2 regions of the Lysinibacillus sp. FSL M8-0355 genome follow, and region 2 is predicted to be linked to the other one. Evidence: a T-box and tRNA genes for the amino acid it is inferred to sense, from the RefSeq annotation. Region 2 holds a T-box; the other holds one or more tRNA genes.
What was found. A T-box is a leader RNA that pairs with one kind of tRNA and senses whether it is charged. The one in region 2 lies ahead of MKY46_RS16165 (valine--tRNA ligase), so its partner is inferred to be a tRNA-Val.
Positions count from the first base shown of each region.

Region 1: it encodes a tRNA-Val, which carries the amino acid that the T-box ahead of MKY46_RS16165 (valine--tRNA ligase) is inferred to sense. The anticodon was not compared.

Region 1 covers NZ_JBBPAI010000001.1:4,052,322-4,055,808, forward strand. The annotation lists tRNA gene MKY46_RS19775 (tRNA-Leu) at 459-539, opposite strand; tRNA gene MKY46_RS19780 (tRNA-Cys) at 586-659, opposite strand; tRNA gene MKY46_RS19785 (tRNA-Gly) at 668-742, opposite strand; tRNA gene MKY46_RS19790 (tRNA-Gln) at 747-821, opposite strand; tRNA gene MKY46_RS19795 (tRNA-His) at 839-914, opposite strand; tRNA gene MKY46_RS19800 (tRNA-His) at 955-1,030, opposite strand; tRNA gene MKY46_RS19805 (tRNA-Trp) at 1,043-1,116, opposite strand; tRNA gene MKY46_RS19810 (tRNA-Tyr) at 1,130-1,213, opposite strand; tRNA gene MKY46_RS19815 (tRNA-Thr) at 1,223-1,298, opposite strand; tRNA gene MKY46_RS19820 (tRNA-Phe) at 1,311-1,383, opposite strand; tRNA gene MKY46_RS19825 (tRNA-Asp) at 1,400-1,475, opposite strand; tRNA gene MKY46_RS19830 (tRNA-Met) at 1,479-1,553, opposite strand; tRNA gene MKY46_RS19835 (tRNA-Val) at 1,580-1,655, opposite strand; tRNA gene MKY46_RS19840 (tRNA-Glu) at 1,671-1,745, opposite strand; tRNA gene MKY46_RS19845 (tRNA-Ser) at 1,770-1,861, opposite strand; tRNA gene MKY46_RS19850 (tRNA-Asn) at 1,867-1,943, opposite strand; rRNA gene rrf (5S ribosomal RNA) at 1,960-2,075, opposite strand; rRNA gene MKY46_RS19860 (23S ribosomal RNA) at 2,189-3,487, opposite strand, start outside.
Region 2 covers NZ_JBBPAI010000001.1:3,333,266-3,336,752, reverse strand. The annotation lists gene MKY46_RS16170 (hypothetical protein) at 70-834, shown strand; T-box leader at 1,107-1,365, shown strand; gene MKY46_RS16165 (valine--tRNA ligase) at 1,447-3,487, shown strand, end outside.

The sequences.
Region 1 (3,487 bases), 720 kb from region 2:
TCAAATTTTGTTATAGAAGATATATATTATTCAAGTATATAAGGTTATCCCAACAGCCGTTCTCTGTTCCAAGTTGCTGAATTACTCTATGATAATGGAAGTTATTAGAAATATATTCGAAATACAAAGAAACACGGAATAGAATAAATCAATTAAATTGAATAAGATAGATTTGCTGAAGTTCTAAGAGAGGTTTAAATAGTATTAGGTTTGAAAAATAAATCTTATGCATAGAGAGAGGAATTTACACATATATCTATAAGTTATAATTAGGGCGATCAATGTGATTACATTTGAATAACTTTAGATTGCTAATACAGCACTAAATATAGCTGCTGTGTTAGCAACAATAAGATCCATTCAGTCTACCTCTTTTTTTCTCTGCTTATATACTTTCTATAATTTTCTACAACAAAAAAAGAATCCCTGATATATCAAGGATTCTTCATTGTAATTGATACCGGTGGTCGGGGTCGAACCGACACTCCAAAGGAACACGATTTTGAGTCGTGCGCGTCTGCCAATTCCGCCACACCGGCATAATGGAGATAAAAAAAATCGGATACACCGATTAGAGTTAAAATATGGAGGCGGCAACCGGATTTGAACCGGTGATAAAGGTGTTGCAGACCTGTGCCTTACCACTTGGCTATGCCGCCATCGAAGTTGGAGCGGAAGACGAGGTTCGAACTCGCGACCCCCACCTTGGCAAGGTGGTGTTCTACCACTGAACTACTTCCGCAAAATGGCTGGGGTACCTGGATTCGAACCAGGGCATGACGGAATCAAAATCCGTTGCCTTACCGCTTGGCTATACCCCAAAAGATAATTATATAAATGGGGCGACTGATGGGAATCGAACCCACGAGTGCCGGAACCACAATCCGGTGCGTTAACCACTTCGCCACAATCGCCATTATATTATGATTTGATTTTTATTAATTTTACTTTAAATGGGGCGACTGATGGGAATCGAACCCACGAATGCCGGAACCACAATCCGGTGCGTTAACCACTTCGCCACAATCGCCATAAAATTAATTGGCAGGGGCAGTAGGAATCGAACCCACACCAAAGGTTTTGGAGACCTCTATTCTACCGTTGAACTATGCCCCTATAATAATAAAACTGGTGGAGGGGGACGGATTCGAACCGCCGAACCCTAAGGAGCGGATTTACAGTCCGCCGCGTTTAGCCACTTCGCTACCCCTCCGGGAATACATGGTGCCGGCGATAGGAGTCGAACCCACGACCTACTGATTACAAGTCAGTTGCTCTACCAACTGAGCTACACCGGCAAAAAAACATGATGGGTCAGGACGGAATCGAACCGCCGACACTTAGAGCTTCAATCTAATGCTCTACCAACTGAGCTACTGACCCTTGTTATTAAAATAAATGGCGGTCCCGACCGGGATCGAACCGGCGATCTCCTGCGTGACAGGCAGGCATGTTAACCGCTACACCACGGGACCATTTGGTTGCGGGGGCCGGATTTGAACCAACGACCTTCGGGTTATGAGCCCGACGAGCTACCACTGCTCCACCCCGCGATAATCATATACTATTGTAAAAATAATGGTGGAGGATGACGGGCTCGAACCGCCGACCCTCTGCTTGTAAGGCAGATGCTCTCCCAGCTGAGCTAATCCTCCATCTGGGTATTTAAATGGTGACCCCTACGGGATTCGAACCCGTGTTACCGCCGTGAAAGGGCGGTGTCTTAACCACTTGACCAAGGGGCCAACTTTTGGAATAAATCAAAGTGCTGGCGGAGAGTAAGGGATTTGAACCCTTGAGACAGTGTTAACCGCCTACACGATTTCCAATCGTGCTCCTTCGGCCACTCGGACAACTCTCCAAGAATGGCTCCGAAGGCAGGACTCGAACCTGCGACAACCTGATTAACAGTCAGGTGCTACTACCAACTGAGCTACTTCGGAATGATTTTAGTATATAGCCTAGCGACGTCCTACTCTCACAGGGGGAAGCCCCCAACTACCATCGGCGCTAAAGAGCTTAACTTCCGTGTTCGGTATGGGAACGGGTGTGACCTCTTTGCCATCATCACTAGACTATTTGAAAGACAATACTTATTATAACATATTTTATCAAAATTACAAGTATATTATAATATTTTTTATTCTTTCAAAACTGGATAATCGTGCATTGAATGTTTCAAACATTTTTGGTTAAGTCCTCGATCGATTAGTATTCGTCAGCTCCATGTGTCACCACACTTCCACCTCGAACCTATCTACCTCATCGTCTTTGAGGGATCTTACTTACTTGCGTAATGGGAAATCTCATCTTGAGGGGGGCTTCATGCTTAGATGCTTTCAGCACTTATCCCGTCCACACATAGCTACCCAGCGATGCCTTTGGCAAGACAACTGGTACACCAGCGGTGTGTCCATCCCGGTCCTCTCGTACTAAGGACAGCTCCTCTCAAATTTCCTACGCCCACGACGGATAGGGACCGAACTGTCTCACGACGTTCTGAACCCAGCTCGCGTACCGCTTTAATGGGCGAACAGCCCAACCCTTGGGACCGACTACAGCCCCAGGATGCGATGAGCCGACATCGAGGTGCCAAACCTCCCCGTCGATGTGGACTCTTGGGGGAGATAAGCCTGTTATCCCCGGGGTAGCTTTTATCCGTTGAGCGATGGCCCTTCCATGCGGAACCACCGGATCACTAAGCCCGTCTTTCGACCCTGCTCGACTTGTAGGTCTCGCAGTCAAGCTCCCTTGTGCCTTTACACTCTACGAATGATTTCCAACCATTCTGAGGGAACCTTTGGGCGCCTCCGTTACCTTTTAGGAGGCGACCGCCCCAGTCAAACTGTCCGCCTGACACTGTCTCCTGCCCCGCTAAGGGGCATGGGTTAGAATTTCAATACAACCAGGGTAGTATCCCACCGACGCCTCCTTCGAAGCTGGCGCTCCGAGATCTCTGGCTCCTACCTATCCTGTACAAGTTGTACCAAAATTCAATATCAGGCTACAGTAAAGCTCCACGGGGTCTTTCCGTCCTGTCGCGGGTAACCTGCATCTTCACAGGTACTATAATTTCACCGAGTCTCTCGTTGAGACAGTGCCCAGATCGTTACGCCTTTCGTGCGGGTCGGAACTTACCCGACAAGGAATTTCGCTACCTTAGGACCGTTATAGTTACGGCCGCCGTTTACTGGGGCTTCAATTCGCAGCTTCGCTTGCGCTAACCACTCCTCTTAACCTTCCAGCACCGGGCAGGCGTCAGCCCCTATACGTCACCTTACGGTTTTGCAGAGACCTGTGTTTTTGCTAAACAGTCGCCTGGGCCTATTCACTGCGGCTCTCATGCGCTTGCACGCTCAAGAGCACCCCTTCTCCCGAAGTTACGGGGTCATTTTGCCGAGTTCCTTAACGAGAGTTCTCTCGCACACCTTAGGATTCTCTCCTCGACTACCTGTGTCGGTTTGCGGTACGGGCACCTCTCACCTCG
Region 2 (3,487 bases):
TCCATGAAAATGGCATGCTAGAAGTAATATTCTAGCATGCCATTTTTCTAGTAGTATCTATTTATAATTATGTTCAACTTGAAACACACTAGCATACTATCCTTTAAATCGTCATATGATGCAAAGGGAGGGATTATTATCGAACAAAAAACTTGGAATATGCGAGAAACATTTTGTTTTCCTGGATATGGTTGCCCAACAGAATTAGCTGCTGTACAAATTAAACCACAGTGGCAAGCCATGCAGTTAGAGGATTCACTTCGATTAATGGGCATCTACCATATTACGGCACATGTTCGTTTTGATTTTCAAGATATGCAAGCATTTACAGGTGATGATAATTTAATTACAATTGATGCCCTTGATGTCCAAGGAGATACTGGTTATTTTGAGTATGCTGTCCCTTTACATGTGGATTTACCAAAAGAATCGGATGTCAAAGATTTAATGGTCAAAGATATTCGCCCTAGTCTGTCGAATCAGATGTGTCAGCTTGAGTGGACAGTTACAAGTATTTTTAACGAATATGAACCCGTTGTTGAAAATGATACTTTAGACAATCCACACCTAATGGCTCATGCTTTCGATCAAGAAGAAAAAATGGCTGTGATCGAGGAAAGTGTTCAAGTGAAACAACCTACCGCAGTAGCAGCAGCTTCACGCCAAGAGACCTCTACAACAGTTGACCAAAAGATAGTAATGAGAGAATCCTCAAGCCATATTGTTGTACGTGAATCCAGCACTTGGCATGAAGTGCCTTCCATGATTTGGGACCTAACAGAAGAGTATACACCGCTTAAAGTCCGTGTTTCAAATGATGTCTTTCAAAAGTAAATAGCAGAGAAGTAGTAGGAGCAATAAGAAGACTAAATCGCCTGATGTTGGCACAATAATGACACGGATAAACTGAAAAGCACAAATTGGCACAATAATGGTTCTACAATAAAAACGAACTTGTCGTAGCCAAGGAGGTAAAAGCCAAGGGTTATACTTGCGTCGACGCATTGAATTGTCACTTCCTTTTCTATTTACTTTACTCTTACTAAAAGATGACTAAATCACTTGAAAAATGACACGATTCTGCGGTACAATAAGGAAAATCAAATACAGATGCTATGATAGGGAAGAGTAAATTATGTCTACATTTTCAGAGAGGAAACGGTAGCTGAGAAGTTTCTATTTGTACTTAATTGAAGGTAGCCCTTGAGCAGCTTTAGTGAACTAACAGTAGTTAAAGCCGGTTAAACACCGTTACCGAATTAAGAGCCAGTAGGGAAGGCTGAGAAAATGTGTCATTTAGCATTGATCTTAACCGCTGCTGGAATTAAAGGTGGTACCGCGAATTAAAACTCCTTCGTCCTTTTAGACGAGAGGAGTTTTTTTATTGGGTAAAAAAATGAACAGCATTTCTTTACCAATAGTCTTCAAACAATAGGAGGAGTCAAGATGACAGAAAACATTTCAATGCCAACTAAATATGACCCACAGTCCATTGAAGCCGGTCGCTATGAATGGTGGTTACAAGGGAAATTTTTCGAGGCACAGCCTGAAAGTGGGAAAAAGCCTTATTCCATCGTTATTCCACCACCGAACGTAACAGGTAAATTACATCTTGGGCATGCTTGGGATACAACATTACAAGATATCCTTACTCGTATGAAACGCATGCAAGGCTATGATGCCCTTTGGTTACCAGGTATGGACCATGCAGGGATCGCAACACAAGCAAAAGTAGAAGCAAAACTGCGTGAGGATAATATAACACGTTATGATTTAGGCCGTGAAAAATTCCTTGAAAAAACATGGGAATGGAAAGAAGAATATGCTGGACATATTCGTGATCAATGGGCAAAGCTTGGCCTTGGTTTAGACTACACACGTGAACGTTTCACACTAGATAAAGGTCTTTCAGATGCAGTTAAAACAGTTTTTGTTGAGTTATATGAAAAAGGTTTAATTTACCGTGGCGAACGTATTATCAACTGGGATCCAGCAGCGAAAACAGCATTATCTGATATTGAGGTAATTTATCAGGATGTGCAAGGTGCATTCTATCATATGAAATATCCTTTAGCGGATGGCTCAGGATATGTAGAAGTTGCTACAACACGTCCTGAAACAATGCTCGGTGACTCTGGGGTAGCTGTTCACCCGAACGATGAGCGCTATCAGCATTTAATTGGTAAAACAGTTATTTTACCGATTGTAGGTCGTGAAATTCCGATTGTAGCTGATGACTATGTTGATAAGGAATTTGGTACTGGAGTTGTAAAAATGACACCAGCCCATGATCCGAACGACTTTGAAGTTGGAAATCGTCACAACCTAGAGCGCATTCTTGTGATGAATGAAGACGGTACAATGAATGATCTTGCTGGCAAATATAAAGGGATGGATCGTTTTGAATGCCGTAAGCAAATTGTTGCTGATTTACAAGAAGCAGGCGTGCTGATTCGTATTGAAGAGCATATGCATTCAGTAGGTCACTCTGAACGTTCTGGTGCTGTTGTTGAGCCATACCTTTCAGCACAATGGTTCGTTAAAATGCAACCACTTGCTGACACTTCCCTCGAGCTTCAAAAAGATGAAGAAGGGAAAGTAAACTTTGTCCCAGCTCGTTTTGAAAACACATATTCTCGTTGGATGGAGAATATCCGTGATTGGTGTATTTCTCGTCAATTATGGTGGGGCCATCAAATCCCAGCTTGGTATCATAATGAAACAGGCGAAGTTTACGTAGGAAAAGAAGCCCCAACTGATTCCGAAAATTGGACGCAAGATGAAGATGTACTCGATACTTGGTTCTCTTCTGCGCTCTGGCCGTTTTCTACAATGGGCTGGCCAGATGAGGCAAATGAAGAATATAAACGTTATTACCCAACCAGCACATTAGTAACGGGATATGATATTATTTTCTTCTGGGTATCTCGCATGATTTTCCAAGGCCTTGAATTTACAGGTCAACGCCCATTCAAAGATGTGTTAATTCACGGTTTAGTACGTGATGGCGAAGGTCGTAAAATGAGTAAGTCACTTGGTAATGGTGTAGATCCAATGGATGTTATTGAGCAATACGGTGCAGACTCTTTACGCTATTTCCTAGCGACTGGTTCATCACCTGGTCAAGATTTACGCTATACAACTGAAAAAGTAGAGGCAGTATGGAATTTTGCCAATAAGATTTGGAATGCATCACGTTTCGCACTTATGAATATGGACGGTATGACCTATGATGAAATCGACTTAACAGGTGAAAAATCCGTTGCTGACAAATGGATCTTAACACGCTTAAATGAAACGATTGAACGTGTAACTTCTCTTGCAGAACGTTATGAATTTGGAGAAGTTGGTCGTGAATTATACAATTTCATTTGGGATGATTTCTGTTCTTGGTATATTGAAATGGCGAAATTACCACTTTATGGTGAGGATGAAGTAGCTAAAAAGACTACTCGTTCTATTTTAGCTTACGTACTGGATCAAACAA